3 regions of the Dryocola baronae genome follow, and region 2 is predicted to be linked to each of the others. Evidence: predicted binding sites of a transcription regulator. Region 2 holds the regulator's gene; each other region holds the start of a gene.

Region 1 (10,544 bases), 2.8 Mb from region 2:
ACCCGGCGAACCCTGCACTACTATTTTGTCGCGCAGGATATCCACGAGCGGGCCACCTCGTCGCATATTCAATATCAGACGCTGCGGGATAAGTTCCGCTACAGCGATATCATGTTCCGCTTCCAGCGTCTGCTAAACATGCAGTCACGGGCCTGTCAGCAGCTTTCACGCTCCATCCTGCTGCGGGAGCCCTACCAGCATGACCCGAGGTTTGAGCGGGCTTTCACGCATCTAGAAGCCGCAATTGAAAGGAACAACGCGGGCAGCGCCGCCGGCAGCGAAATGAAAGCATTAGGTTTTTTGCTTAATAACCTGCGCGCTATCGATGCCCAGCTTGCCACCATCAAATCTGAACAGGCGCTGGCGGCACCGCATAACGATATTGAAAACCGCCTTGCGGACGACAGGCTGACGGGTATCGGGGATATGTGGCTGCGCCTTACGCGTAACCTGACCCCGGAATCGGCCCTGTTCCGTCATGCCGTGCGTATGTCGGTCGTGCTCTGTGTCGGCTATGCGTTCATTCAGTTTACCGGGCTTCAACACGGCTATTGGATCCTTCTGACCAGCCTGTTTGTCTGCCAGCCGAACTACAGCGCCACCCGCAGGCGGCTCGCTTTGCGTATCGTTGGCACCCTTGTCGGCGTGGCGATTGGCCTGCCGATACTGTGGTTCGTGCCTTCTCTTGAAGGTCAGCTGATACTGATCGTGATCACTGGTGTTCTGTTCTTCGCCTTCCGTAACGTTCAATATGCCCACGCAACGATGTTCATCACCCTGCTCGTTTTGCTGTGCTTCAACCTGCTGGGCGAAGGGTTCGAAGTCGCGCTACCGCGCATCATTGATACCCTGCTGGGCTGCGCTATTGCCTGGGCCGCCGTGAGCTTTATTTGGCCAGACTGGCGCTTCCGCCGCCTGCCGCTGGTCGTCGAACGGGCCTTTAATGCCAACTGCCGTTACCTGGATGCCATTCTTGAGCAGTATCATCAGGGAAGGGACAACCGCCTCGAATACCGTATCGCTCGCCGTGACGCACATAATCGTGACGCCGAGCTTGCTTCAGTGGTGTCGAATATGTCCTCTGAACCCCGAGTTTCGCCAGAAACCAGAGAGACAGCCTTCCGCCTGTTATGCCTGAATCATACGTTTAACAGCTATATTTCGGCTTTGGGCGCGCATCGAGAAAAGCTTTCCAATGCCGATATCCTGCTGCTACTGGACGACGCGGTTTGCTACGTTGACGACGCGCTTCATCATTTGCCAGCAGATGAGCAGCGGGTGCAGACCGCGCTTCAGGAAGTGAGCGAGAGGATTACCCATATCGAGCCGGGTCCTGACACTAAAGAACCGCTTGTGCTTCAGCAGATAGGGCTACTGGTCTCACTGCTGCCGGAAATTTCACGTCTCCAGCAGCGTGTCGCTAACCACATCGACTAGCGTTTGCGACGTTCTTCATAACGATAATACCAGTCTAAAAGCTCCTGGCGGGTTGCCGCCGGGAGCGCGGCTTCATGTGTCCCGGTAATCGCCCCCGCAAGGGCCAGCAGCGTTTTTGAACCCACGAACTTTTTCACGCTGCGTAGTTTGATCCACGAACGCTTAGCGCCATAGGCCTGGAGCGCACGGGGATCCGCAATACCCGCTTCCCATAGCCACATCTCAATGTTCACCGAAAGATTGGGTAAATCCTTCAAACGCTTTTGTGATTTACGTACAACCTTTTCACGCCGCGCGCTCCTTAGCGCATTTGTAGAAAGCTTCAGCAGCTTGTCCCTGTCCGACCACAGCGCTTCGTCAACGTGATAATAATTAAGAACGATGGGCTTTCCCCTTTTGCTGCAGATGAGCGGCGGCGCAGCCTTGTTAGCAAAATAGGTTTCGCTATCCTCACACGCTCTCAGGTATAGCTCACCGTCCGAAACCATGGCGAAGACGACATTCTCAACGGACAGGCTATAGCCGCCAAACTGCGAACGGTATTGCACCGCCCCAAGAGGGGAAAGACATTCCTGCGATTGATGAATCAATAAATGCGACTTTATTCTCATGAATATATCCTTAAATATCATGAAGTAATAAGAACCAGCCTTATTACGCTTTCCTCCACTAGGAAAATAAGTAACCAGAACAAAGGGTGCAATCACAATTTAGGATTCTGAGATTTTGTATAAAAGAAATGCGAGATGCTTTCCGAAATTTCGATTGATCTTTATCCGCACAGGCATTACTGTATAAACATACAGTAACCCATCAGGCGGGATTCACTATGCACTCACAGAACTATCGTACTCACCTTCTAAACAACACAGCCGTTGGCTCTACACCTGTTGAACCTTTTGCAGGAAGCGATGTTAGAGGATTGATAAGTGAAGTGGTTTACAGCGAAGACCAGCCGTGGATGACTCAACTGGTGTTATTGCCTTTGCTGCAAAAACTGGGTCAGCAGTCGCGCTGGCAGCTTTGGCTAACGCCTCAGCAAAAACTGAGTCGCCAATGGGTAGAAGCATCCGGGTTACCGCTCACAAAAGTGATGCAGGCAAGCCAGCTTGATCCACTTTTTACCGTTGATGCTATGGTAAAAGCATTGCAAACGGGAAATTACAGCGTTGTAATCGGTTGGTTACCTGACGAATTGAGCGATGATGAACACTTTCGACTCGCGAATGCGGCCGAAAAAGGTAACGCGATGGGCTTCATTATGAGGCCAATGCGTACCTCTAAGTCCGGTTGCAGACCACGAACCGGCCTAAAAATTCATTCTAGTTTGTATCATTAAGTAAATTTAAGAGTAATCCTGGTATTTTTTATTCGATTGCTACAAGACCTTGTCATTCATCACGAATCCCCTTCCCAAGCCGCTTCTGGCGGCATTCCTTGCGAAACACCATGGCGCAATTGTGCGCAAGGTTGTTACGAAATGTGTATGCAAGTCGTTTTTTTTCATATGCCTGACAGAGTTCACACTTGTAAGTTTCCAACTACGTTGTAGACTTTAGCTCGCCAGGGTTGCTCTTCATAACGCCGACTGATCGGTAGAGTAACAATTGAGCGTTAACCCGGGCGAAGGATTTAACCCTGGGCTTTGACGAAGTTTAAGGCTCATGGCCTATTTGGATGATAATGAGGCGCAAAAAATGAAAAAGACAGCTATCGCGATTGCAGTGGCACTGGCTGGCTTCGCTACCGTAGCGCAGGCCGCACCGAAAGATAACACCTGGTATGCTGGTGGTAAGCTGGGCTGGTCTCAGTACCACGACACCGGTTTCTCCAACCAGAACGGCTATGATAGCGGCATCGGTAATGGCCCTACTCATGAAAGCCAGCTGGGTGCAGGTGCTTTCGGTGGTTACCAGGTTAACCCGTACGTTGGTTTTGAAATGGGTTACGACTGGTTAGGTCGTATGCCATACAAAGGCAGCGTTGAAAACGGTGCTTTCAAAGCGCAAGGCGTTCAGTTGACTGCTAAACTGGGCTACCCGATCACTGACGATCTGGATATCTACACTCGTCTGGGTGGTATGGTATGGCGTGCAGACTCTAAAGCTCTGAACGCTGCTGGTAACCGTGTAAGCGATCACGACACTGGCGTATCTCCGCTGGCTGCTGGTGGTATCGAGTGGGCTGTTACCCGCGATATCGCTACTCGCCTGGAATACCAGTGGACCAACAACATCGGTGACGCTGCTACCGTTGGCGCTCGTCCAGACAACGGCATGCTGAGTGTTGGTGTTTCTTACCGTTTCGGTCAGCAAGAAGCTGCTCCAGTTGTAGCTCCGGCTCCAGCTCCAGCTCCAGAAGTACAGACCAAGCACTTCACTCTGAAGTCTGACGTTCTGTTCAACTTCAACAAATCCACTCTGAAACCGGAAGGTCAACAGGCACTGGATCAGCTGTACACCCAGCTGAGCAACCTGGATCCGAAAGATGGTTCTGTTGTCGTTCTGGGCTTCACCGACCGTATCGGTTCTGACCAGTACAACCAGAAACTGTCTGACAAACGTGCACAGTCTGTTGTTGATTACCTGATCTCTAAAGGTATCCCGGCTAACAAGATCTCCCCACGCGGTATGGGCGAATCTAACCCGGTAACTGGCAACACCTGTGATAACGTAGCTCCTAAAGCTAAACTGATTGATTGCCTGGCACCAGATCGTCGCGTTGAGATCGAAGTTAAAGGTATCAAAGACGTTGTAACTCAGCCTGCGGCATAAGTTACCGTTATAAAAAAACCCCGCTCCGGCGGGGTTTTTTATTGTCTGAAAAATCAGAATCGTTATCGCAGTTGGCTTTTTTAGAAGCTTATTCTTTACCGAGTAACGCTTGCAGATCCTGCTTGAGATTAGACATCTGGCTTGCGTATTTCTCTTTACGCTCTGCGTCTTCTATCAGTTGGACGATGGTCTCAGACAGTGTGCAGCCACGGCGCTGGGCAAGGCCGGCAAGTCTCTGCCAGACCAGGTATTCCAGATCGATTGATTTCTTCCGCGTATGCTGATGTTCCGCATTAAAGTGACGCTTGCGGCGGGCACGAATCGTTTGCTTCATACGATTATGCAGCACGGGGTTCATGTGCTGTTCAATCCAACCTGACACCAGGACAGGTTCATTTTCAAGGCTGAGCAGCGCGTCCACGGCCTCTTTCGCCGCACTGGCTTCGATATACCGTGTGATGAGTTCACCCTCACGGTGTTTCTTCACCAGATACTTCCACTTCCAGCCGCTCTCGAGATTTTCTAACTGTTGATATTTCATCGCGATCTCAGTGTGACCGTGTAACTTACTTCAGGATAACAGTTTTTAGCACTTTCGCTCACCTGAAAAATGAAAGCTGTGAGCCGCTTAAGGTTGTTATCTAGCATTAACCGTGTGCTGTCCGGCCTATTCTTGTATAATCGCGCCTTTGAAATCTAATTAATAAATAGCGACTTTGACGACTAATCGACTTGAATGGCGTGCCCTTGTTCCCGATACCGAGAGTTATCAGGAAATCTTTGCGCAGCCTTATGACACCGACTCTGCGCCCTTCTCTGCCGTCCAGTCTCGCCTTTATTACGGCCTGGAACAGCTGAGCCATCCGGTAGCCTCGTCCGACCTGATGCTGGTAAAAGCCGCAGAAGAGTCCGAGTACCTCAATCTGATTGCCGCCGCTGCCCGCGAAGTCTGGCAACCTACCGAAACGTTAATCGGCGGGCATTACCTCATTGAAGGCAATCGCATCACGCTTCGCCCAGCTGAAGAGCAGGATGATGCCTTTGTCGGTAGCGGCGATGTCGTCGTCGCCGACTGGGTTGAAGCCGAACAGCTCTTTGGCTGCGTACGCCAGTTCGCAGGTGAAATTACCCTGACGCCTGGCGCGTTACACCGTGCAAACGGCGGCGTGCTGGTGCTTTCGTTAAGAAGCGTGCTGGCGCAGCCGCTGCTGTGGCTACGCCTGAAGCAAATGGTCACCCAAGCCCGCTTTGACTGGATTTCTCCGGACGAAACCCGTCCGCTGCCGGTGCATATTCCTTCCCTGCCCCTGAACGTGAAACTGATTCTGGTCGGCGAACGTGAATCGTTGGCTGATTTCCAGGACATGGAGCCCGAGCTTGCCACGCAGGCCATCTACAGCGAATTCGAAGAAAACCTGCAGATCACTTCTCCGGAAGATATGACGCTCTGGTGCCAGTGGATCTACGCGATTGCCGAGTCCCGCGGCCTGCCCTCTCCGGCCCAGGATGCCTGGCCCGTTCTGATCAGAGAATCGGTTTGTTACACCGGCGATCAGGAAACACTGACCCTGTGCCCGCTGTGGATCGTCCGTCAGCTACGTGAAGTTGCGGCCTTTACCGAGGACGCGACGTTCAGCGGCGAGCAGCTTTCGCAAATGCTGGTACAGCGCGAATGGCGCGAAGGGTATCTCGCGGAGCGCATGCAGGATGAAATTCTGCTCGAGCAAATCCTCATCGAAACCGAAGGTGAGATGGTCGGGCAGATTAATGCGCTATCGGTTATTGAATTCCCAGGTCACCCGCGCGCATTCGGTGAACCTTCCCGCATCAGCTGCGTGGTCCACGTTGGCGACGGCGAATTCACAGACGTTGAGCGCAAAGCCGAGCTTGGCGGCAACATTCACGCTAAGGGCATGATGATCATGCAGGCGTTTTTGATGTCCGAACTACAGCTTGAGCAACAAATTCCCTTCTCTGCTTCAATTACCTTTGAGCAGTCTTACAGCGAAGTCGACGGCGACAGCGCCTCAATGGCTGAACTGTGTGCGCTGATCAGCGCCCTGGCAAACGTTCCGATCAATCAGCACATTGCGATTACCGGTTCCGTTGACCAGTTTGGCCGTGTCCAGCCGGTCGGCGGGCTGAATGAGAAAATCGAAGGCTTCTTCCGCATCTGCCAGCAAAGAGAGCTGTCAGGCAAACAGGGCGTCATTATTCCTTTTGCCAACGTGCGTCATCTTTGTCTGCATCAGGACGTCCTGAATGCGGTTGAACAAGGTCAATTCTCAATCTGGGCAATTGACGATGTGGCAGATGCGCTACCCTTATTAACGAATCTGCCATGGGATGGTGAAGGGCAAAATACCCTGATGCGCGCGGTCCTTGAGCGAATTGCTCAGGCCTCGGCACAGGACATCCGGCACCGTTATCCGTGGCCACTGCGGTGGCTCAACTGGTTCAACCACAACTGATCGGACTTGTTGAGCGTACACGTGTTAGCTAACCTGCGTGCTTCATTATAAAAAGGCTTACTGTAGACATGGTAGATAAACGCGAATCCTATACAAAAGAAGATCTTCTTGCCTCTGGTCGTGGCGAACTGTTTGGTGCTGAAGGCCCACGGTTACCCGCGCCTCCAATGCTGATGATGGACCGCGTGGTCAAAATGACCGAAGACGGCGGTAACTTCGATAAAGGTTACGTTGAAGCAGAATTAGATATTTCCCCTGACCTGTGGTTCTTTGCCTGCCACTTCATCGGTGACCCGGTGATGCCAGGCTGTCTGGGGCTGGACGCAATGTGGCAGTTGGTAGGTTTCTACCTGGGCTGGCTGGGCGGTGAAGGTAAAGGCCGTGCGCTGGGCGTAGGTGAAGTTAAGCTTCAGGGCCAGATTCTGCCAACCGCGAAGAAAGTGACCTACCGTATTCACTTCAAACGCGTTATTAACCGTCGCCTGATTATGGGCATGGCTGATGGCGAAGTATTGGTTGACGGCCGTGTGATTTACACCGCAACCGATATGAAAGTGGGTCTGTTCAAAGACACTACCGCTTTCTAATCCTCAGAAACGTGAAACCTCCGCCGGGCGGAGGTTTCTTTCAACTTAAAGAGACAGTGATTACGCGGTAACCGCCCTGTCTTCCATGGCTTCTCGCCAGCCTCCCATCCAGTACGACCTCTGATTCAATGCCTGATAAGGACAAATCTCTTTAGAGCGTCCGGCGATACCTGCTTGATAACCACGTTGATGAGCCCGTTCCAGGCGATCTCGTTTTTGTCTCTTCATGCCTCGTTTCCCTCATTTCTTGATCTATCAAATGGATCTGGTGGAAAGAAAACAGTGATTACAAAACGTGCAACCACATCTAACGAATAACCGTAAACGGGCGTGGCGTCAATGCGCAAAATTCACGCCAATGTCACAAATGTGAGCTACTCGGAAGTTCGTTTGTACAAAAACTGTGACGGCGCACAGGTAACAAACTCATCTCAAAAAGAAAAGCTGCGCTTCGCTGTTAAGGCGAAGAACGCAGCTAAATTGTGCGGAGAAGTGAAATTAATTCAGACGGGTTAACTGGCTGGCGATGCTTTGCGCCTCCTGCTGCCATGCCTGCGCCAGGGTTTTCACCATCGCGTCGTAGCCATCTTCCTGCTGCTTCAGCTCAATCTGGAACGGACGTTTAATCAGCTGCCCCTGATGATTGAGCAGCCATTCGCCGCTAACAATTACTTTGCCGTCGTAGCGACCGTGAAACCCCGTAACGTTCACATTCAGAGTATCCTGATCGCTGCCCAGCGGGGTTGATGCAACCACCCAGCCCGGCAACACGCTGCTGAGATTACTTACCAGCGTGTTGCGCAGCTGCTGATCCAGCGGGCTCGCCCAGAGATTGCTGGTCGCAATCACGTACTGCACGTCGCTGGTCTGATAAACCACGCCGTTGCCGGCGAGGTAATCAGGCACCGCAACCTGTTCAACCCACAATAGATGGGTGCCAGGTTGGCTCACGGCCTGCAGAGCAGGCGCGGAGCTTTGCGGAAGCTGGTAATACGTTTTTCCATTCTCGCTGCTGCTACAGGCGCTCAGAGCCAGTACAGCGATAAGCGTTAACCACTTTTTCATTCTTTAGCCCTCTTTGGCTGCGGGTCTTTCTTGTCCTTCGCTTCAAAGACCAGCGAGTTGCTCTTATCGTTCAACGTGCGCAGAACCGGCTGTAGCTCACGAAGAACCTGATCCAGACGCTGCATATCCGCTACCATCTTGTTATAGGCTGCGGAACCCGGCTGGAAGCCCTGCATGCTGCGATTAAGCTCGCGCAGCGTTTTCTGCATGTCGTCCGGCAGGGACTGCATCGATTTATTAGAGGTAATCTTGTTGAGATTATCTAACGTCTGCTGCAGATGCTGCATGGTTCGCTGGCTCTCGGCGAGCGATTTGGTCGTTTGCTCAATCATCGGGTTAAGCGGCAGATTGTTAATCTTGTCGAGCGTTTCCAGCAGACGCTGCTGAATCTGCGCCAGCCCGCCGCTCATCGTTGGGATGATCGGATAGCCGCTGAAGCTCTTCATGCCCGTCATCGGCTCGGCCTTCGGATAGAAGTCGAGATCGATGTACAGCGCGCCGGTAACCAGGTTGCCGTTTTTCAGGGAGCCGCGCAGGCCACGCTTGAGCAGTACGGCCAGGTTTTCCTGAATGTCCGTTTCTTCGCCAATCATGTTCTGCAGACGCTCAGGTTCGATGCGGATCAGAACAGGAATACGGAAATCATCGTTCAGCGCCTGGCGCATACCCGGCGTAAAGAACGGCACGCGGGCAACGGTACCCAGACGTATGCCTCGGAACTCAACGGGCGCGCCCGGCTGGAGGCCGCGAATCGAATCTTTGAAGAACATCAGGTAATCGATGTGTTGGGTATAAAGCGAATCCTGAATGCTCTTCTGATCGTCGAAGAGTTTGAAATCGCTGCCGGTTTTTACCGGCTCGCCAAGCTCAAGGCCGTCAGGAACGTCAAAACTTACTCCGCCGCTAAACAGCGTGGTTAAAGAACCCATTTCAACGCGCATACCCTGCGAAGACAGGTCGACCGCTACGCCGCTGTCCTTCCAGAAGCGCACGTTGCTGGTGACCAGACGGTCGTTTGGCGCGCTGATGAACAGCTGATAGCTGATGCTGCGCTTGGCGGCATCAAAGTTGCTGGTTTCAACCGAGCCGACGCGATAGCCGCGGAACAGCACCGGGTCGCCGGGGGTAAGCTGGCCCGCCTTGGCGCTGTCGAGCGTAACGCGAATGCCTTTAGCGTCAGGCGGCGCGAGCGGAGGCGCGTCCAGCAGATCGTAGCGCTCCGGCTGCGGGCCTTTCGAACCCGGCTGCAGTTCGATATATGCCCCAGATAAAAGCGTGCCAAGGCCAGAAATGCCCTCGCGCCCTACCTGCGGCTTAACGACCCAGAAGACTGAATCCTTGTGCAGCAGCTTTTCCATCCCCGAATTCATTCGCGCGGTGATTTCAACGTGATGCAAATCATCGGAAAGCACGGCGCTTTCAACCACGCCCACGTCAACGCTGCGGCTTTTGATGGTGGTTTTCCCGCCTTCAATGCCCTCGGCATTCGTGGTAATCAGCGTGACCTCTGGCCCCTGATGGCTGTAGTGATAAAACAGGATCCAGGCGCCGATAAGCGCGGTCACGATGGGGAATATCCACACCGGGGACCAGTTTTTCACCTTTTGTACTTTCGCTTCCCCGCTTTTATTTTCCATGCTCAGACGACTCCTCATGAGGTGAATCTGGTGCGCGATCCCAGGACAAGCGAGGGTCAAAGGTCATCGCAGCAAACATTGTCAAAATAACTACTAATGCAAACATTAACGCGCCGATCGCCGGATAGATGTTCATCAGTGCGCCCATTCTCACCAATGCGGAGAGCACGGCGATAACAAAGACATCGATCATCGACCAGCGGCCAACAAATTCAACCACTTCATAAATCAGGTGCATGCGCTCGCTGTCGCGCTTGCCGTGGCCTTTGGCATCCCAGCATAGCCACGCGATAGCCAGCATTTTTAGCGTCGGCACCATGATACTGGCGATAAATATCACCATCGCCACCGGATAGGAGCCTTCGCTCCAAAGCAGGATCACCCCGGCAAGTATCGTCGACGGCATCTTGGTGCCCAGCAGCTCGGTTATCATAATCGGCAAAATATTTGCCGGTAGATATAGCATGATCGACGTGATCAGCAGCGCCAGCGTCCACTGCAAACTGTGCTTGCGGCGAATGTGGCCTTTCGTTTCACAGCGCGGACAAACCAGCGTCTCCGCCGGAACGATCG
Region 2 (10,544 bases):
ACTTCGGTTGGCGTCAGGCCGGAGGAGTCATCAATATACATATTGCGCTTCTCAAGCAGGATGCCCATGGTGCTCGAAATGCGCGCCCAGTCTTCGTCGTCGAGCTGCCCGGTACGGATTTTGGTCTGATCAACGCGCGACAGCGACGCCAGCATACGCATCATGATCTGCTCGCCGGGCATCTCGAGGCTGAAAATCAGCACCGGTTTTTCCTGCAGCATGGCGGCGTTTTCGCACAGGTTCATCGCGAAGGTGGTTTTACCCATCGACGGACGCGCGGCGACGATAATCAAATCCGATTTCTGTAGCCCGGCGGTCTTTTTGTTCAGATCCTGATAGCCGGTATCCACGCCGGTAACGCCGTCGTGCGGCGTCTGATAAAGCGACTCGATGCGCGACACCGTGGCTTCAAGGATTTGGTCGATGCTTTTTGGGCCTTCGTCTTTATTGGCGCGGTTTTCAGCGATCTGGAACACGCGTGACTCGGCTAAATCGAGCAAATCTTCGCTGGTGCGGCCCTGCGGGTCATAACCCGCATCGGCGATTTCATTGGCGACGGCGATCATTTCACGCACAACGGCACGTTCGCGGACGATATCCGCATAGGCGCTGATGTTCGCCGCACTTGGCGTGTTTTTAGATAGCTCAGCCAGATAGGCAAAGCCGCCGACGCTTTCCAGGTTGCCCTGTAATTCAAGCGATTCCGAAAGCGTGATCAGGTCGATAGGCTTGCTCATCTCGAGCAGGCGCTGCATTTCGGTGAAGATCATGCGGTGTGGACGGCTGAAAAAATCGTTGGCCACGACGCGCTCGGAAACGTTGTCCCAGCGTTCGTTGTCCAGCATTAACCCGCCCAATACCGACTGCTCCGCTTCCAGAGAATGTGGCGGCATTTTCAGCCCTTCCATTTGACGGTCACGGGTTTCGTTCGGTTTGTTGAAGGGTTTATTTCCTGCCATAGTGAGGGAGTTACCAGATTCATGTTCTTCTACAGACCGGGAAGTATAACGGGTCTTGATACTCTTCGACACAAGGAGTTTCCATGGCAACGCGTATAGAGTTCAGCCAGCACGGCGGTCCGGAAGTGCTCAAAGCAGTGGAGTTTACCCCGCACGATCCGGCCGATGGCGAAGTGCAGGTTGAGAATAAAGCAATTGGTATCAACTACATCGATACGTATATTCGCAGCGGACTGTACCCGCCGCCGATGCTGCCAAGCGGGCTTGGCACGGAAGCTGCGGGCGTGGTCAGCAAAGTCGGCCCCGGCGTGACACATCTCAACGTCGGCGACCGCGTGGTTTATGCCCAGTCAGGCCTCGGCGCATACAGCAGCGTGCATAACGTGCCGGCTGACAAAGCGGCTAAACTTCCCGATGCCATCTCCTTCGAGCAGGCCGCCGCCTCCTTCCTGAAAGGCCTGACGGTTTACTACCTGCTGCGCAAAACCTATGAAGTGAAGCCAAACGACGTTTTCCTGTTCCATGCCGCAGCGGGCGGCGTGGGGCTGATTGCCTGCCAGTGGTCGAAGGCGCTGGGCGCGAAGCTCATCGGCACCGTGGGGTCGGCGCAGAAAGCCGAACGCGCAAAACAGGCCGGGGCATGGCAGACGATTAACTACCGCGAAGAGAATATCGTTGAGCGGATAAAAGAGATAACCGGCGGCAAGAAGGTCGCGGTAGTTTATGACTCGGTGGGTAAAGACACCTGGGAGTCCTCGCTCGACTGCCTGCAGCGCCAGGGGTTGATGGTCAGCTTTGGCAACGCGTCCGGCCCGGTGACCGGCGTTAACCTCGGCATTCTCAATCAAAAAGGCTCGCTGTTTGTTACGCGTCCGTCATTAAACGGTTACGTGACCACGCGCGAAGAGCTGGAAGAAGCCTGCAACGAACTGTTCTCGCTGATCGCCAGTGGGGTGATTAAAGTGGATGTGGCAGACGAACAGAAATTTGCTTTGAAGGACGCGGCTCGCGCGCATGAGGTGCTGGAAAGCCGTTCGACACAGGGTTCCAGCCTGTTGATTCCTTAAAAGAATTTGGGCTTCCCGAGGGAAGCCCATTCTTTTTTTTGTTCGCGCTGTTTTGTAGGGTACAGCTGCGATGAATTCGTTTTTTACAACGCCGCAATAGTGTCAGATTTACAAAACAATAGATACCGGAGCATCCTGAAAGTTAATCACAAAGATGCGAGGTTGTGATCGATACCGCAATACCTTAGCAAACCATACGGTTATTGCGGCGCAAAATTAGCGCTTGTCCGCGACCAGCGACAGGGCATGCTCGACAACCGCAATCCCCGCCCCCGGCTTGTGCGCATTTTCGCTCAGATAACGACGCCACTGGCGCGCGCCGGGAATGCCCTGGAACAGGCCAAGCATATGTCGCGTGACGTGGCCCAAATAGGTGCCGTTCGCCAGCTCGCGTTCAATGTACGGATACATGGCGCGTACCGCCGCCACGGTATCCACCTCCGGCGTATCACAGCCGAAGATTTCACGATCGACCGCCGTTAGCAGGCCCGGATTTTGGTACGCCTCGCGGCCGACCATCACGCCGTCCATGTGCTCCAGATGCGCTTTGGCTTCTTCGAGCGACTTCACGCCGCCGTTGATAGCCATGGTCAGATGCGGGAAATCACGCTTAAGCTGATAAACGCGCGGGTAGTCGAGCGGTGGAATTTCGCGGTTTTCCTTCGGGCTTAGGCCGGACAGCCAGGCCTTGCGGGCGTGGATGATAAACATCTCGCATTCGCCCTTACCCGCCACGGTGCCGATAAAGTCGCAGAGGAATTCGTAGCTGTCCTGGTCGTCGATGCCAATGCGGGTTTTGACCGTCACCGGAATAGACACCACGTCGCGCATCGCTTTGATGCAGTCCGCCACGCGCTGCGCGTCGGCCATCAGGCAGGCGCCGAACATGCCGTTTTGCACACGGTCGGACGGGCAGCCCACGTTGAGGTTAATTTCGTCGTAACCGCGCTGTTCGGCGAGCTTCGCACACTGCGCAAGCGCCTGCGGGTCGCTGCCGCCCAGCTGCAACGCCACAGGATGCTCTTCCTCGCTGTACGCCAGATAGTCGCCTTTGCCGTGAATAATCGCCCCGGTGGTCACCATTTCGGTGTACAGCAGGGTGTTGCGCGAAAGCTGGCGCAGGAAATAGCGGCAGTGCCTGTCGGTCCAGTCGAGCATCGGCGCGATGGAGAAACGGTACGGCTGGAAAGGAGTCTGATTGCTTTGTGGGGACATAGTCACTGGACGTTTACGCAGGTTACGGTTAAAAAAGGGTCGCCACTATAGCATAAAGCAGCGCCGGGACACCTGCCCGTCCCGGCGCACGTTTTATCAGAAGGTGACGCTGAGCTGCGCGCCTGCGCCCCAGGTCTCGTCTTCACCATACAGGCCCATCAAATCGACGTGTACGCGGTTGAAAGGCGCAAAGCCCACGCCGCCGGTAAAGACATTGCTGTCGTTACCCTTCACGTCGGCACGGTAACCGGCACGCACGGCAAGCCACGACAGCGGGCGAACTTCGGCACCCACGCCAACGTACTGCGAGTTTTCTTCTCTCTTAAAGCCTTTGGTTTCCGTCAGATCGCCATCGGCGCTTAGCGTCACAAAATCGTTATGCCATGCCGCGCCAGCGGTAACCAGCGGGGTAATCTGGAAGGTATCTTTGTAGCTGCGCGTCTCGCCGGTGCGGCCGTTGGTGATGCGGATATCTTTGGTATCGATGTCGCGCGATACCAGGTTCTGGCCGCTCAGGCCCAGCGTCCAGTGTTCGCCTAAATCAGCCGCCACGCCCGCATCGATGTTAAAACCGGTGTCGTCGTTGCGGTAGCGGCTGCTGTTCCAGTCGCTGCTGTCGTAGGCATAAATCGAAGTGGTGTAGTTATACAGCCAGGTCTTTTGCAGCTTTGGCGTCACGCCAACGGAAACCGGCACGCCGCCCAAATCAAACTGCTTTGCCATCGCGATGCCGTAGTCGGACACGATAGCCGCCCGGCCCGAGGCGGTGGAGTTCAGGTTGCGGGTAATCACGTCCGAGCCGTTGATAGCCGCGTCGATGGCAACGGCTCCGGCGATGGCGTTCGACCCCTGAATGCCGCGCAGGTAATCAATGTCCTGCTGGTCAATAGAGGAGCTAACGCGCGCGCGGGCGTAGGCTTTGGTAACAAAGGCCACGGAGAGCACGTCGTTGGGAATACTGACCGCGATACCCGCCGCCGCCTTGGCATTCGCCGTTTTGCCGCGCAGGTATTCAAGTTCGCCTGCCAGATCGCCCGCAGCACTCTGCAACTGGTTCAGAGAGCCTGCCGGGTTAAGAATGATGTCCTGAAGGGTGAGATCGTCAACGATTTCCTGATAGCGATCGACCTTATCGCTGATGTCGTCGATTTCATCCTGAAGATTGTCCTTGTCGGTGATTTGCGCCCCGACGGAAGGGAAAATAACGCTGACGTTATCCTCTTCATGCGAACGGGCAAGCAGCGCCGGGTTGATTAGCGCCCCGCTTCCGTAGCTGCCGGAGGCAACCCCTGTCCCACCCATAGCGTCACTGCGGGCTTCAGCCCATGTGCCAGCCGCGCTGGCCTGATTTGCCACAAAAAAAGATGCGGCGCTAAGCGCCACCAGAGTTTTAATTTTTTTCATTCACCGCTCGTCCGTCTGTTAATCAGATGTAATAACTAGCCCCTGCCAGTTAAGCTCAACAGGGGCGGACTATTGCTGTGAATAACGAACCTAAAAGCGGGCTGTTTCACCCATAGGAATCCCGTTTCTATCCATGCGGGTTATGGTTTCATAATTTCCTTGCAGGTTTATTTATAGTTTACTTCTGCGGTTTGCGTGAAGGCCGCCCGTCGTGCGGGCCAAAAAACTGCGGCGGATGGTCAATCCACCTGTCTTTGCGCGTGGCGGCGTAGCTGGAATTCATCGGGTAATAAATGCGGTTTTCGTCTTTGTTAGCTTCGCCGACGACCAGCAGACGCACCTCGTGTTCCGTGTTGTTAATAAAGGTGTGGCAGATGCCGGTGCCCGCCGGGAAGCCAACGCTATCCCCCGGTTCGAGCTGATAGAGATTGCCGTTTATCCATACCTGCGGATGGCCTTCGAGCACGTAGGCAAACTCTTCTTCGCTGCTTTCGGCGTGTGGATACGATGTGCGGCGACCTGGCAGCAGGCGTTCATGATGAATGCCAAGCCGGTTCAGGCCCAGGCGGCGGGCGAGCGGTGCACCAATGGAAAATAGCTCGTTGCTGTCTGGATAGGTGGAATCATCCGCGCCTTCTAGCTCGCGCCAGTGGCGGATACAGTCTGGTTTTTGCATGCTCACTCCCGTGGGCAAAAATTCAACAGGGTCAGCCGTCATTATGGACCAGCATTCGGCGTTTTTAATGCTTTTATGGTAAAGTGGGAAGTTAATAAACCGAGGAATGCTGATGGATACGACGACTTCACAACATGTGTTAGCGCAGGCTGAAAAGCTTTGTGCGCAGCGCAATGTACGCCTGACGCCGCAACGTCTTGAAGTGCTGCGTCTGATGACACTACAGACCGGCGCCATCAGCGCCTACGATCTTCTGGATTTACTGCGCGCCAGCGAGCCGCAGGCCAAACCGCCAACGGTTTATCGCGCGTTGGATTTCCTACTCGAGCAGGGCTTTGTTCACCGCGTGGAGTCGGCTAACAGCTATGTGCTGTGTAATCTGATTGACCAGCCAACGCATTCTTCAGCCATGTTTATCTGCGAACGCTGTGGTGTGGTGAAGGAAGAAGCCGCTCAGGGCGTAGAGGACATTATGCACAAGCTCGCCGCTAAAATGGGCTTTGCACTGCGTCATAACGTGATTGAAGCGCATGGATTATGTTCAGCGTGTGCCGAAGTAGAAGCCTGTAGCCACAAAGATGGGTGCAGCAGCCATGACCATTCGGTGCTGATTAAGAAAAAAGTACGCTGATTTAAAATAAGAAGGGAGTGCGGTACATCCTTGTACCAGGGCCGGGTAGCCGTTGAGGGTTAGCACAACTGAGGGTTATGCAAACTACCAGCGGTATTTGTTACGGGTTTCCCAGTCAACAACTTCCTTTTCAGCGTCTTCTTTAGAAGAGCCGTAGCGTTCCTGGATTTTACCAACCAGCTGATCGCGTTTACCTTCAATGACGGTCATGTCGTCGTCGGTCAGCTTGCCCCATTTTTCTTTCACTGTGCCTTTGAACTGTTTCCAGTTACCGCCGATTTCGTCTTTATTCATAATTTAGATCCTCATCGTTCGGTTAAATATCACAAAATTAATATCGTCCGAGTGGAGCCAGCTGGCTGTCACTCACTATCTGCTGGACGTGATAATAATTGTAGTCAAGGATCTGGCATCGAAGCGGTAATTAAGAATATTGAACCATCGGGGTGATGGGCAACACGCTGACTAACCACAGAACATTGCGTTAAATCAGCGTGTTAGGCGGTGATTAAAGCCTCGTCAGGAGTTGTAACTATCTATGACTTTCAGCTGCAAACCAGGTATCGTGCCGCCAGTGGCGACGCCAAATCCAGCCGAGAGACAGTCCACGCAGTGCAAGAAATACCGCAATTGACAGCCACAGGCCGTGGTTACCAAGCCATGGCACGCTCAGTAACGACAGGCCAAAGCCCAATGCCGCAATCGCCATACTGTTGCGCATCTCGGCACCGCGCGTTGCGCCAATAAACATGCCGTCGAGCAGATAGCACCACACCCCCACCACCGGCAGGACAATTTGCCAGTGCAGATAGCGGTCCGCCTGCTGCTGTAGCTCCGGCAGTGACGTAAGCATGGCGACAATGTTTTCACCAAACAGCGCGTACACAACCGCGAAGCTCAGGGCGACAATACCCGCCTGGCGGCAGGCCGCCCGCCATACGTCAAGCAGCTGGCCGCCGTTACGTGCGCCATAGGCCTGCCCTGAATGCGCCTCCACGGCGTAGGCAAAGCCGTCCAGCGCGTAGGCGGTAAACGTCAGCAGCGTCATGAGCACGGCGTTGACCGCCACCACTTCGCTGCCCAGACGCGCGCCCAGAATCGTCACCGAGGCGAAGCAGATTTGCAGCAGCAGCGAGCGCAGCATGATGTCCCTGTTTAACGCCAGCAGACGGCGGACATTCCCCCGCCAGGCATTTTTTAGCATCGTAAAGTCGATGCCGCGCATGCCCAGCACCTTTTTCACCATCAGCAGGCCGATGATAAAGGTAGCGTATTCCGCAACCACCGTTGCCAGCGCCGCGCCCTGCACATTCATATGCAGGCCCATCACCAGCCAGAGATCGAGCACGATGTTCAGCACGTTGCCGACCACCAGCAGGATCACCGGGGCGCGGGCATACTGCACGCCGAGCAGCCAGCCAAGCAGCACGAGGTTTGCTAAAGAAGCGGGGGCGCTTAGCCAACGGATTTCGAGGAAGCGCCGAGCCTGCTCTAGCACCTGCTCGTTCCCACCGACGATATTTAAGGCAAGCGTAATCAGCGGGTAGCGCAGCGCGACGATAGCGATACCGGCGACCAGCGCCAGCAGCAAAGGTTGAACCAACGCGCGGGCCAGCGCCGCCGGGTTGTTCGCGCCAAAGGCCTGGGCCGTTAAGCCCGTGGTGCTCATGCGCAGAAAGAGCAGCAGCATAAAGAGGAAGCTGGTTGCCGTTGCGCCAATCGCCACGCCGCCGAGATAAACGGGGCTGTCCAGATGACCAATAACGGCGGTATCGACCAGGCCCAGCAGGGGCACGGTGATATTGGAGAAAATCATCGGTAACGCGAGGCGCCAGAGCGCTTTATCCGTCGTCGAGAAGAAACGCATGGGGGGTTCCAGGACGAGTAAAAGACACGAAGTTTGACGGTGATGCGCGGCGGGCGCGCATCACCTAGTGCGAGGGCACGTAATCGGGACTACAGCCAGTCGCCGTTGCGGATCACGCCGACGGCCAGGCCTTCAATGCTGAAGTTCTGCTCGCGGAGATCGACGATGATAGGTTCGAACTCGCTGTTTTCCGGCAGCAGCTGCACGGTATTGCCCTGTTGCTTAAGACGTTTGACGGTCACTTCGTCGTCGATACGCGCCACAACCACCTGGCCGTTACGCACGTCCTGAGTTTTGTGTACCGCCAGCAGGTCGCCGTCGAGAATACCGATGTCTTTCATGGACATGCCGCTTACGCGCAGCAGGAAGTCTGCATTAGGCTTAAACAGGGACGGGTCAACGTCGTAATGGCCTTCTATGTGCTGCTGCGCCAGCAGCGGCTCACCGGCGGCAACGCGGCCAATCAGAGGAATGCCGGTCACTTCTTCAACCAGCAGGCGGATGCCGCGTGAGGCACCCGAGACAATTTCGATTACGCCCTTACGAGCCAGCGCCTTAAGGTGCTCTTCTGCAGCGTTTGGAGAACGGAACCCCAGACGTTGAGCAATTTCGGCACGCGTAGGTGGCATGCCGGTCTGGTTGATATGATCCCTAATGAGATCAAACACCTCTTGCTGCCTGGTAGTTAAAGCTTTCATTCCGCCCCCTGGGTGTTTATACAGTTATGCTGTGAGTATATACAGTCAAAGGCGAATTTGAAACCACAAATTGAGCAAAAAACCAGGCACTTATCGCAATCTGGAAAGCCTCTCGCAAATTAGCGCATATGCTGCCACAGCAGCGTGACCCAGGTGACAACTGCGAGGATAATAGCGATCAATACGGCGGCGGAACCCATATCCTTCGCCCGGCCTGAAAGCTCGTGGTAATCCGTGCCCACGCGGTCGACCAGCGCTTCGATGGCGCTGTTGAGAATTTCAACAATCATAACCAGCACAACGGAGCCGATAAGCAGAATGCGGGTAATAGGGTCAACGTCCAGCCAGCAGGCAATGGCGATAGCGATAACCGCGGCAACCCCTTCCTGGCGGAAGGCGGCTTCGTTTATCCAGGCGGCGCGCAGGCCCTTCCAGGAATAGCCCGCGGCTTTGATAATACGAGTGAACCCAGTGGTGTTATTCGCCATTTTTGGAAACCTTTTTAAAATAAAAGCGTCAATGCTTATCAGTGCCCACCTTCTTCAGGTTTCTGCCATGGAAACGGCAACCAGGAGGATGGTGGGTAAAATCGCAACGCCACAGAAATCTTATGCAGTTTCTGATATTCTTGCGGCGAATTTGCATTATTAACCTGAGGCTTTACATCGTTTATGTCAGGCTGGCCAAGAATCTACTACAAATTACTTAATTTACCATTAGGCGTCCTGGTAAAAAGCAAGTCCATACCGGCTGATCCACAAGCCGAACTGGGCCTGGATACAACTCGCCCAATTATGTACGTTCTGCCTTATAACTCTAAGGCAGACTTGTTGACGCTACGCGCGCAATGCCTCGCACATGATTTACCCGACCCGCTGGAACCGCTTGAAATCGACGGAGCGGTTTTGCCGCGCTATGTCTTTATTCACGGTGGCCCGCGCGTCTTCACTTATTACACGCCGAAAGAAGAGTCAATTAAGCTCTTCCACGACTATCTTGATCTGCACCGCAATAACCCGAATCTGGACGTTCAGATGGTGCCGGTATCGGTGATGTTTGGCCGTTCGCCGGGCCGTGAGAAAGGCGAAATCAACCCGCCGTTAAAAATGCTCAACGGCGTTCAGAAATTCTTCGCGGTTTCCTGGCTTGGTCGCGATAGCTTTGTGCGTTTCTCCGCGCCGGTCTCTCTGCGCCAGATGGCAACCGACCACGGCACGGATAAAAAAATCGCCCAAAAACTGGCTCGCGTAGCGCGCATGCACTTTGCTCGCCAGCGTTTAGCCACCGTCGGGCCGCGCCTGCCGGTGCGTCAGGATTTGTTTAATAAACTGCTGGCATCAAAAGCAATCGCGCGAGCGGTCGAAGATGAAGCGCGCAGTAAGAAAATCTCCCACGAGAAGGCCCAGCAAAACGCGGTCGCGCTTATGGAAGAGATTGCGGCGAACTTCTCGTATGAAGCCGTGCGCCTGACCGACCGCGTGCTGGGCCTGACGTGGAACCGCCTGTATCAGGGCATCAACGTTCACAACGCCGAGCGCGTGCGCCAGCTCGCCCACGACGGCCATGAAATCGTGTATGTGCCCTGCCACCGCAGCCACATGGACTACATGCTGCTGTCGTATGTGCTTTATCACCAGGGGCTGGTGCCTCCGCACATCGCGGCGGGCATCAACCTGAACTTCTGGCCGGCTGGCCCGATTTTCCGCCGCCTGGGCGCGTTCTTTATTCGTCGTACCTTTAAGGGCAGCAAGCTGTACTCCACCGTGTTCCGCGAATATCTCGGCGAGCTGTTTAGCCGTGGCTATTCGGTGGAATACTTCGTGGAAGGGGGCCGTTCGCGGACCGGCCGCCTGCTTGACCCGAAAACCGGCACGCTGTCGATGACGATTCAGGCCATGCTGCGCGGCGGTACCCGCCCTATTACGCTGGTGCCGATTTACATCGGTTACGAACACGTGATGGAAGTGGGCACCTACGCCAAGGAACTGCGCGGCGCGACGAAAGAGAAAGAAGGCTTTATGTCGATG
Region 3 (10,544 bases), 3.0 Mb from region 2:
CGTTTCGCAGCGCCTGGCCAACGGTCTGGATAACTTTGCTCTGCTGGCGATCCCGTTCTTTATCTTCGCGGGCACGCTGATGAACAGCGGCGGCATCGCCATCAGGCTTATCAACCTGGCGCAGATTATGGTAGGCCGCGTGCCGGGTTCTCTCGGCCACGTCAACGTGCTGGCGAACATGATGTTCGGCTCAATCTCCGGCTCGGCGGTGGCCGCGGCGGCGGCGGTCGGCGGCACGCTTTCGCCTATCCAGAATAAAGAAGGCTACGACCCGGCGTTTTCGACGGCGGTAAACGTTTCTTCCTGTATTACCGGGCTGCTGATCCCCCCTTCGAACGTGCTGATCGTCTTCTCCCTGACGGCGGGCGGCGTGTCCGTGGCGTCCCTGTTTATGGCGGGCTATCTGCCCGGCATTCTGATGGGGCTGTCCATCATGTTCGTCTGCTGGGTTATCGCCAAACGGCGCGGCTACCCGGTGTCGGCTCGTCCAACCTGCGCGCAGGCGGCCAAAGCGTTCTTTGACGCGCTGCCGAGCCTGCTGCTGGTGATCATCGTGATGGGCGGGATTCTGGGCGGGATCTTTACCGCAACCGAGGCGTCAGCCATCGCGGTGGTTTACACCTTTATTCTGTCGGTGCTGATTTACCGCGAGGTGAAATGGCGCGATCTGCCGAAGCTGATCCTCGAGTCGGTGGTGACCACGTCTATCGTGCTGCTGCTGATTGGCTTCTCGGTAGGCATGTCATGGGCAATGACCAACGCAGATATTCCCTACATGATCAGCGACGCGCTGATGGGGATTTCGGACAATCCGCTGATTATTCTGCTGCTGATTAACATTGTGCTGCTGATTGTCGGCATCTTTATGGACATGACGCCCGCAGTGCTGATCTTCACGCCAATCTTCCTGCCGATAGCGCAGGATCTCGGCATGGACCCGGTGCATTTCGGCATCATGATGGTGGCAAACCTCTGCGTCGGGCTGCTGACGCCGCCGGTGGGCAGCGCGCTGTTCGTCGGCTGTTCGATTACCGGGGTGAAGATTCAGCATCTCATCAAACCGCTGCTGCCGTTCTACGCCGCGCTGTTCGTGTCGCTGATGATGATTACCTATATTCCGCAGATTTCGCTGTTTGTGCCAAAGCTTTTAGGGTTGATGTAGTTGGTTTGCGGCGGGTGGCGCTTGCGCTTACCCGCCCTACGCCCAGTCCCGGAAATCGGATAACCCCGCAGGTCGGATAAGCAAGGCGCCATCCGACAACCAACCACTCCAACCCCGCAGGTCGGATAAGCGAAGCACCATCCGACAACCAACCACTCCAACCCCGCAGGTCGGATAAGCAAACCGCCATCCGACACCCCACCATCCCAGCCCCGTAGGTCGGATAAGCAAAGCGCCATCCGACAACCCAACAATCCCAGCCCCGTAGGTCGGATAAGCAAAGCGCCATCCGACACCCCACCATCCCAGCCCCGTAGGTCGGATAAGCAAGGCGCCATCCGACGCCCCACCATCCCAGCCCCGTAGGTCGGATAAGCGAAGCGCCATCCGACAACCCAACAATCCCAGCCCCGCAGGTCGGATAAGCAAAGCGCCATCCGACAACCAACCACTCCAACCCCGTAGGTCGGATAAGCGAAGCGCCATCCGACAACCAACCACTCCAACCCCGCAGGTCGGATAAGCAAGGCGCCATCCGACGCTTCCCCGCAAATAAAGTAGCAAAAAATGCTTTAAGCGAGACGGGAAAGGCAAACCAATTTCATCCGTGATAATTTCACCGCAAATCATCACTTATTTCAATGTGTTATATCGTATTCAATTTTTTTGAACAACGCTGTCAATTCTCTTCGATTTATTCTTCTGCTCAAAAGTGTGACCATAATCACATCGACGGAACAACGTCACCTTAACAGAATAACCTGCGAGAGATTAACTATGAAAACCATCAAATATGCTGTTGCCGCTATCGCCCTTTCACTTTCTTTTGGCGCATTCGCTGCACAATCCGTCAGCCCGGCTGAAGCACAGAATCTGAATAAAGTTGGCGTGGTGTCTGCACAAGGCGCAAGCACGCTGGACGGTCTGGAAGCGCAGCTGGCTTCTAAAGCGGAACAAGCGGGTGCAAAAGCCTACTCCATCACCTCTGCCAACACTAACGGCAAGATGAGCGGCACCGCTGTTATCTACAACTAAGATGTAGAGTAAAAGTTTTAACCCTGTGAGATGTATGACCCTCATTTGGAGCGCTGCTCCGACACTGCTTGATCCTTGATGTTACCCTTTTATGCCTGCGGCGCTTGCCGCAGGCTTTTTTTTGCCTGCAATTTGGGGGATCAGAAAGTCTGCTCGACGCGCGTAAGCCCTGCCTCAAGCGTTGGCGCATCGCCGGTGGCGACCAGGCAGCAGGCCATCTGGATTTTCAGCGACCGTGGAACCGGCTCTACGCCCGCCACGCAGCGTTCAATCCAGCGCGCGGTGACTTCGGGGTCTTTGGACGCGGGCAGCACGGCTTCGTCCTCGCTGATTTCCAGCTGACGCTCGCTGACGACTCGCGCGCCCTGGCCATCAATCAGGGTTATCTGCGGGCAGCGCTGCGGATTGGCGTACACTTCGCCTTCCGTACCGTGCATCAGCAGGCCGCGCCCGCCGATATCCGTAAAGAACTTCGCTACCTTCGGCACGTATTCCGGGTGGGACACGCTTGCAAGCCGCAGCGCGGCGTCCTCTGCAAACGGCGTGGCGAGTTTCGCGAGGGTATGCGCGCTGTTGCGCACGCCCATGCGCCAGCGCATCGCCAGCTGGTCTTCCATCGGCGGGCACAGCGCGCTAATCGGAATATAGACCGGATGATGGGCTTCGAGCTTTGCCTGGGCCTGGCCTGCAAACTTGGTCGCCTCAATGCCCATCAGGGTAAAAATAGTTTCGGTTAAAATGCGGGTCGGATCGTGGCTCACGCCGTGCACCACAACCGGGTAGCCCAGGCGGTTTAGCAGCATTGCCAGCAGCGGCGTAAGGTTTGCCTGCTTGCGCGCGCCGTTATACGAAGGGATAACAATCGGCATCGGCCTGTTAACCGGCGGCGTCAACGCGATGACGTGCTGCTTCATCGCCTCGTAGAAGCCCAGCATCTCCGCTTCGCCTTCGCCCTTGATGCGCAGGGCGATAAGCACGCCGCCGAGTTCAAGTTCCGGCACCTCACCCCTGAGCATATGGGCATACAGCCCGCGCGCGGTGTCAAAATCGAGATCCCTGGCGTGGTTCTTGCCGCGCCCAATTTCTTTGATGATCTTGCGATAGTCCATTTCAGCTCCCCTATTTTTTGCTCACACGTTTGCGCCGCACGGTCTTTTTGGGCGTGACATCAATTATTTTAGCCGCCGGTGCGGGCGGCTGGCTTATCGGAAACACCGGCAAAGCCCCCAGCAGGCGCTGGCCGTAATTTTTGGTCAGCAGTCGACGGTCGTAAATCACCACTTCACCATAGCAGCCGTGGCTACGGATCAAACGCCCGACCTGCTGGATAAGGTTAAAGGATGCGGCAGGTAAACTCTGTACTTCAAAAGGATAGCGCTTGAGGCTTTTCAGCCATTCGCCCTCGGTGACCACCACCGGGCTGTCCACCGGCGGGAAGGCGATTTTATGAATATGCACCTGGCTTAGCAGGTCGCCTTTTAAATCTAACCCTTCGGCAAAGGATTGCAGCCCGACCAGCACGCTGGTTTCCCCCTGCTCAACGCGCCTGCGGTGTAATTCAACCAGCTGATAGCGCGGCCTGTCGCCCTGCACCAGAAGCGTCAGGCGCAGATCGGTGACGTGGGTCAGGAACAGCTGCATGGCGCGGTTGCTGGCAAACAGCACCAGCATACCTTTGTGTTCGCCCTTCGCCAGTTCGGCGCGGAAGAACGCCGCCATCTCGGCAATGTGCTGCGGCTCGTTTTCCATCGTCGGCTCAACCGTCAGCTGCGGGATCACAAGCTTGCCCTGTTCAACGTGATTAAACGGCGAATCCAGCGCGATAAAACGATCGCCCGCCTTTTCACGCAGGCCGCTCATTTCCTGCAACCGGTCGAATTTGTTTAGCGAACGCAGCGTGGCGGAGGTCACGATCACGTGCGGCACGTTGCGCCAGACCAGCTTTTCCAGCTGATCGCTCACGCGGATGCCCACGCAGTGGAAGAACACGTGCGGCTGCCCTTCGCGCACTTCGCGCGTGACCCATTTTGACACCGGCGCGCCGGAGGCCTGGTCCATAGCGGAAAGCCGCCACAGCTTGCTTTGGGATTCAAAGTAGCCCAGCGCACGGTTCATCTGTAGCAAAGCGCGATGCACGCGCACCACGTCGTGGCTGCCGGTCTTTTCGCTGAGATCGCTTAGCAGCGCTTCGGCGAGGCTGCGCAGCCCTTCCATCAGCTTCGCCAGCCGCTGGCAGATGGCCATGATTTCTTCCGGCAGCACGCCCATCTCGAAGCGGTGCTCGCTTTCATAATCGCCGGGCATCCACAGCTTAACGATGCCGTAAAACGAGCTGAGCAGCTCGTGGATCTCGTCACAGTGGTTGGTCAGGCGTTCCGGCACGGTGAGCGGCGGCGGGCTTTTCGGGCGGAAGTGCGCCATGCAGGTTTCCACAAGCTTTGAGAACAGATCGAGCTGCAGACGGCTGTAGCCGGGCGTGATTTCGGCGCTCATCTCCAGCGCGTCGCGGGCGACGTCCGGCAGGTGGTGGCCCTCATCGAGCACCAGCAGCAGGTTTTTTGCCTCCGGCAGCACGGCGTCGCTTTCCATCGCCGCCATCACCAGCGCGTGGTTGGCGACCACGACCTCCGCCTCATCGATTTCGCGGCGGGCCACGAAGAACGGGCATTCGCGATACCAGTGGCAGTTGCGCCCGAGGCAGCTTGCCTTATCCGTGCTCATTCTGCGCCACAGATCGTCGTCGATGGCCTGGGCGTTATGGTCGCGTATGCCGTCCCATTTATAGGCGTCCAGCTCGGTTTTAAGCTTCGCGCAGCGCTGCTGTTCGTCCTTGCTGGCGGGGGCCATTTCATCGTCGAGGAAGGCGAGTAAATCCCCCTGCGCGAGGTTATCCGTCGCTAATGCGGCAAGGTTTCGCGGGCAGACGTAGCGCCCGCGCCCGAAGGCGGCGGTAAATTTGAGATCGGGAATAATTTTGCGCAGCAGCGGCAGATCTTTGCTGAAGATTTGATCCTGCAAAGCAACGTTGGCGGTGCTGACCACCAGCGTTTTTTGTTCCCCGCGCGCGATGGCGATGCCGGGAATAAGATAAGAGAGCGTTTTACCCACGCCGGTGGGAGCCTCAATCGCCAGGTGGCGACCCTCTTCGCCCGCGAGCGTTTTCGCCACTTCGGCAATCATCTGCCGCTGCGGTGGGCGCGGAATAAAGTCCGGGATCTGCTGCTGTAGCGCCTTATACCAGGCGGCGATTTGCGCTTTTTGCGCCGAGGACAAAGCCATGAACACCACTTTTACTGTATAAACAGCCACTATTGTCCCACTTTTCGCGCGCCGACGGCACCGTTTTTTGTTTTTAAGTCATCCACGCGGCCTTGACCAATGACAAAGCGGCGTCGCGCGCGCCCTCCTTATAATTGTGGCCGTTTGTCTTCCCACTGGTAGGAACCTATGGCTTATCAACTCACCTTAGACTGGCAAGAATTTTTAGAGAAATACTGGCAAAAACAGCCGGTTGTATTAAAAAACGCCTTCCCGGGCTTTATTGACCCGATTACCCCGGACGAACTGGCGGGCTTAGCCATGGAACCTGAGGTGGACAGCCGCCTCGTCAGCCATAGCGAAGACGGGCAGTGGCACGCCAGCAACGGGCCGTTTGAAGATTTCGACAATTTGGGCGAAACCGGCTGGTCGCTGCTGGCGCAGGCCGTTAACCACTGGCACGAGCCTTCCGCCGAGCTGGTGCGCCCGTTCCGCGTGCTGCCGGACTGGCGTCTGGACGACCTGATGATCTCCTTCTCCGTGCCGGGCGGCGGCGTAGGCCCGCACATCGACCAGTACGACGTGTTTATCATCCAGGGCATGGGCAGCCGCCGCTGGCGCGTGGGCGATAAGCTCCCGATGCGTCAGTTCTGCCCGCACCCGGCGCTGCTCCATGTCGATCCGTTCACGCCAATCATCGATGAAGACCTGGAGCCGGGCGACATTCTCTATATTCCGCCGGGCTTCCCGCACGACGGCTTCACCCATGAAACCGCGCTGAACTACTCGGTGGGCTTCCGTGGGCCAAACGGCCGCGATCTGATCAGCAGCTTTGCGGACTACGCGCTGGAAAACGACCTGGGCGGCGAGCACTACAGCGATCCGGATCTCACCCTACGCGACCATCCGGGCAAGGTCGAAAACTACGAGCTGGATCGCCTGCGCGACATGATGGTTGAAATGCTCAACCAGCCGGAAGATTTCAAAAACTGGTTCGGCCGCTTCGCCACCACGCCGCGCCACGAGCTGGACGTCGCGCCCGCGGAGCCGCCGTACGAACAGTCAGAAATCGTTGATGCGCTGGCGCAAGGTGACGCCCTGCTTCGCCTGAACGGCCTGCGCGTGCTGAACGTCGGTGAAAGCTTCTTCGTTAACAGCGAGCCGCTGGCTACCGCTAACGTCGCCGCCGCCGACGCGCTGTGCCGCTACGCTTCGATCGGCAAAGCCGAGCTGGGCGATGCGATTCACGACGAAGCGTTTATGGCCGTGCTGACCGATCTGGTCAATCAGGGCTACTGGTATTTCGAAGACTAATTGATAAAACAATGGCGGGGGCGCAAGGCTCCCGCCCTTTAACATTCCCTCCCGCAAAGAATAAATCAGCCAAATTTCGCAGTTTCAGCCGCACTGTCTACAGTTATACGGGGACTTCCCGTACTCGCTCTGGGGACATCATGGCGCTTTATACCATTGGAGAAGTGGCTGCGCTTTGCGATATCAATCCCGTCACGCTGCGTGCCTGGCAACGGCGCTACGGGCTGCTAAAACCACAACGCACCGACGGCGGACACCGGCTGTTTGACGATGCCGACATCGACCGAATACGCGAGATCAAACGCTGGATTGAAAACGGCGTGCAGGTGAGCAAGGTTAAAGCCCTGCTCAGCGGCGAAGAGCGGGATCTGGAAACCGGCTGGCGGGAGCGTCAGGAAGTGCTGCTGCGCCATCTGCAAAGCGGCAACCCCAACCGGCTGCGCGCCTGGATTGCGGACGTGGGGCGCGACTATCCTGCGGAAACCCTGGTCATGCAGCTCTACACGCCGCTGCGCCGCCGCCTGCAGTGCCAGCAGGTCACCCTCAACACCCTCTTAAGCCTGCTCGACGGCGCGCTTATCAACTATATCGCGCTGTGCCTGGCGTCGGCGCGCAAACGCAGCGGCAAAGACGCGCTGCTGGTCGGCTGGAACACTCAGGACGGCACAAGATTATGGATGGCGGCATGGATGGCGATACAGCAGGGCTGGCGCGTTGACGTGCTGGCAAACTCCGTGAGCAGCGTGCGCCCCGAACTCTTCCCGCAGCAGACGATTTTAGTGTGGTGCGGCGACGCCCCAACCGAGCAGCAGCTTAACCAGCTGGAAGAGTGGCGCTGCTCCGGCGTGCCCGTTTTTCCGCTCACCGGCAGCGGGCGCGACCCCGCCCGTATGACATAAGGCATTTAAAGGTTCATTAACAACCCTGCTTCGCTTTATAATCGCTCCCGTAACATTGGGAGCTAAAAATGAAATTGTCTAAAATTGCCATCGTCGGTGGCATGCTGGTGATGGCCATCGGCGGAATCGGCGGCGTAATGCTGGTGGGTTACATCGTTATCCTTCATGGCGCGTAACGTAGCGTTGCAGGCGTTCAAACAGGCGGTCGGTGACAATCGCCGCCAGCGCCACCAGTATCGCCCCCTGAATCACATACGCGGTGTTAAAGCCGCTCAGGCCGATGATAATCGGCGAGCCGAGCGTGCTGGCCCCGACGGTTGACGCAATGGTCGCCGTACCGATATTAATAATCACCGAAGTACGAATCCCCGCCAGAATCACCGGTGCCGCGAGCGGCAGCTCAACCTTGCGCAGCACCTGCCAGCGGCTCATGCCCGCGCCCAGCGCGATTTCACGCGTCGCCTCTGGCACCGCGCCGATGCCCGCCAGCGTCCCCTGCAATATCGGTAACAGGCCGTAAAGCACCAGCGCGATAATGGCGGGCTGCTGCCCGAACCCCATCACCGGAACGGCTATTGCCAGCACGGCAACGGGCGGGAAAGTTTGCCCGGCGGCGGTGATGGTTTCGACAAGCGATCGGAACTCCAGCCCGCCTTCGCGCGTGACCGCAATCCCTAACCCCACGCCAATTGCTACCGCCACCGCGCTTGAAACCGCCACCAGCGTAAGGTGCGCCAGGGCAAGCGAGGTAAAGGTATCCTGCTGATAGACGGGGCGCGCAAGCTCGGGGAACAGCCAGCTAAACAGCGCGAAGGTATGCGGCATCACAAACAGCAGCGCGATGAACAGGACTAACAGCCACAAAAGCGGATCACGGACGAGGCGCATGTTCACCCCGCACCAGGTCGCTGAAGTGAAGCACGCCGCACGGCACGCCTTGTTCATCCACCACCGGCAGCTGCTGGCACTGGCGGTCGACAAACAGCGACAGCGCCTCGCGCAGGCTGAGATCGGCCTGAATCGGCACGCCGTCGATGCGCTCGTCGGCCCTCAGGCTGTTGGCGACCTGGCGCAGCGACAGCAGCCGGATGCCCAGCTCGCTGCGGCCAAAGAACTCGCGCGCGAAGTCGTTGACCGGGTTGGTCAGCAGCTCGAGCGGCGTCCCCTGCTGGACGATTTGCCCGCCGTCCATCAATACGATGCGGTCTGCAAGGCGCAGGGCTTCTTCAATGTCGTGCGTGACCAGCACGATGGTGCGGCCCAGCAGATTGTGAATCCGCACGATTTCCTGCTGTAGCGCGGCGCGGGTTACCGGGTCGAGCGCGCCGAACGGCTCGTCCATCAGCAATACTTCCGGGTCGGCCGCCAGCGCTCTGGCAACGCCCACGCGCTGCTGCTGCCCCCCGGAAAGCTGGTGCGGGTAGCGGTCGCGAAACTGTGCGGCTTCAAGGCCCAGTAAATCCAGCAGCTCGTCAACGCGCGCCTCGATACGCGCCTTCGGCCATTTCAGCAGCTGCGGCACCGTGGCGATGTTCTGCGCCACGTTCCAGTGCGGAAACAGGCCGATGGACTGAATCGCATATCCCATTCTGCGGCGCAGGGCTTTGGTATCGAAGCTTCTGATCTCTTCCCCGGCGAAGCGAATGCGCCCTTCGTCGTGCTCCACCAGACGGTTAATCATCTTAAGCGTGGTGGATTTCCCCGAGCCGGAGGTGCCGATCAGCACCGTAAATTCGCCTTCCAGGATGTTCAGCGACAGATCTTTAACCGCCGCTTCCCCCTGGAAGTATTTCGTCACCTGGTCAAATTCGATCATGGCCGTTTCGCCTCAAGTAGGGAGATGAAAAGTTTAAATATAGCGTCGAGGATCACCGCCAGCGCGATGGTGGGGATCACGCCGAGCAGCACCAGGTCCAGCGCGCTGCTGAGCAGCCCCTGGAAGATAATCGCCCCGAAGCCGCCCGCGCCAATCAGCGCGGCGATAACCGCCATGCCGATAGTTTGCACGCAAACCACGCGCAGGCTGCGCAGCAGAACGGGCATCGCCAGCGGCACCTCGGCCTTCCAGAAGATTTGCCCACGCGACATCCCCATTCCCTCCGCGCTTTCGATGATATTTCGCGGCACCTGCTGCATCCCGGCGACAACGCCGCGCACCAGCGGTAACAGGGCGTAGAGCACCAGCGCGATTAACGCGGGCGTGACGCCAATCCCGCTCACCCCCATCGCGCCAAGCCACGGGAGCGCTTTCGAAAGCCCCGCCAGCGGCGCAATCAGCAGGCCAAACAGCGCCACCGAAGGCACGGTTTGAATCACGTTAAGCACGGAAAACACCGAAGGCTGCCAGCCGGGGCGCTGGTAGCAAAGCACGCCGAGCGGCACGCCAATCAGCAGCGCCGGAACGAGCGTGCCGAGCAGCAGCGCCAGGTGGCGGGTCAGCGCGTCGTCAAAAACGTCCTGCCGGTTGGCGTATTCTTTCAGCAGCGACAGCTCGGCGAAGAAGCCGCTCAGCAAAAGCGCGACCGGCACGATCCAGATTTGCACGTTGAGCAGCAGGCGCCAGAGCGCTTTCGGCGTCAGGCGGTTTATCGCATCAGCACAGATGAGCAGGCTTAACGCCAGCGCCAGCCATAGCCCGCTGCCGGGCGAGGTGCGCGCAACGCTGCTGCCCTGCTGCGCAAAAAAGAGGGCCGTTTTGCCCATCACCACCAGCGCTACGATAAACAGCGCTTCGCCAGCGAGCAGGGTCAGCACCAGCGGCAGACGATGCGTAGGGGCAAAAATCAGCGCGGTAAGTATGACGGTGGGAACGCAGAGCATGAGAAGCGCGTGGCCGGGCAGCGCGCCCAGCAGCAGAGGCTCCCCCGAGACCAGCC

The links. Region 2 encodes LexA, which represses DNA repair genes until DNA is damaged. Its sites were predicted from a motif close to TNCTGTATGTACATACAGNA; they were not measured.
Region 1: a site for LexA is predicted at 2,226-2,245, ahead of sulA (SOS-induced cell division inhibitor SulA). Genes of this name have one in related genera too.
Region 3: a site for LexA is predicted at 5,489-5,508, ahead of dinG (ATP-dependent DNA helicase DinG). Genes of this name have one in related genera too.

Annotation. Positions count from the first base shown of each region.
Region 1 is NZ_JBINNY010000001.1:3,172,684-3,183,227, forward strand. Features, by position in the region: gene yccS (YccS family putative transporter) at 1-1,437, shown strand, start outside; gene ACSPHG_RS15200 (TfoX/Sxy family DNA transformation protein) at 1,434-2,048, opposite strand; gene sulA (SOS-induced cell division inhibitor SulA) at 2,267-2,776, shown strand; gene ompA (porin OmpA) at 3,135-4,211, shown strand; gene matP (macrodomain Ter protein MatP) at 4,300-4,752, opposite strand; gene ACSPHG_RS15220 (AAA family ATPase) at 4,928-6,682, shown strand; gene fabA (bifunctional 3-hydroxydecanoyl-ACP dehydratase/trans-2-decenoyl-ACP isomerase) at 6,751-7,269, shown strand; gene rmf (ribosome modulation factor) at 7,330-7,497, opposite strand; gene pqiC (membrane integrity-associated transporter subunit PqiC) at 7,768-8,334, opposite strand; gene pqiB (intermembrane transport protein PqiB) at 8,331-9,971, opposite strand; gene pqiA (membrane integrity-associated transporter subunit PqiA) at 9,961-10,544, opposite strand, start outside.
Region 2 is NZ_JBINNY010000001.1:334,360-344,903, reverse strand. Features, by position in the region: gene dnaB (replicative DNA helicase) at 1-959, opposite strand, end outside; gene ACSPHG_RS01615 (quinone oxidoreductase) at 1,043-2,026, shown strand; gene dusA (tRNA dihydrouridine(20/20a) synthase DusA) at 2,243-3,241, opposite strand; gene ACSPHG_RS01605 (conjugal transfer protein TraF) at 3,338-4,645, opposite strand; gene ACSPHG_RS01600 (cupin domain-containing protein) at 4,824-5,321, opposite strand; gene zur (zinc uptake transcriptional repressor Zur) at 5,434-5,952, shown strand; gene ACSPHG_RS01590 (CsbD family protein) at 6,037-6,246, opposite strand; gene dinF (MATE family efflux transporter DinF) at 6,485-7,819, opposite strand; gene lexA (transcriptional repressor LexA) at 7,909-8,517, opposite strand; gene ACSPHG_RS01575 (diacylglycerol kinase) at 8,637-9,005, opposite strand; gene plsB (glycerol-3-phosphate 1-O-acyltransferase PlsB) at 9,189-10,544, shown strand, end outside.
Region 3 is NZ_JBINNY010000001.1:3,321,896-3,332,439, forward strand. Features, by position in the region: gene ACSPHG_RS15825 (TRAP transporter large permease) at 1-1,162, shown strand, start outside; gene ybiJ (DUF1471 family protein YbiJ) at 1,940-2,197, shown strand; gene ybiB (DNA-binding protein YbiB) at 2,338-3,306, opposite strand; gene dinG (ATP-dependent DNA helicase DinG) at 3,317-5,476, opposite strand; gene ACSPHG_RS15845 (ribosomal protein uL16 3-hydroxylase) at 5,645-6,769, shown strand; gene ACSPHG_RS15850 (MerR family transcriptional regulator) at 6,910-7,668, shown strand; gene ACSPHG_RS15855 (hypothetical protein) at 7,737-7,844, shown strand; gene ACSPHG_RS15860 (ABC transporter permease) at 7,825-8,556, opposite strand; gene ACSPHG_RS15865 (ABC transporter ATP-binding protein) at 8,540-9,484, opposite strand; gene ACSPHG_RS15870 (ABC transporter permease) at 9,481-10,544, opposite strand, start outside.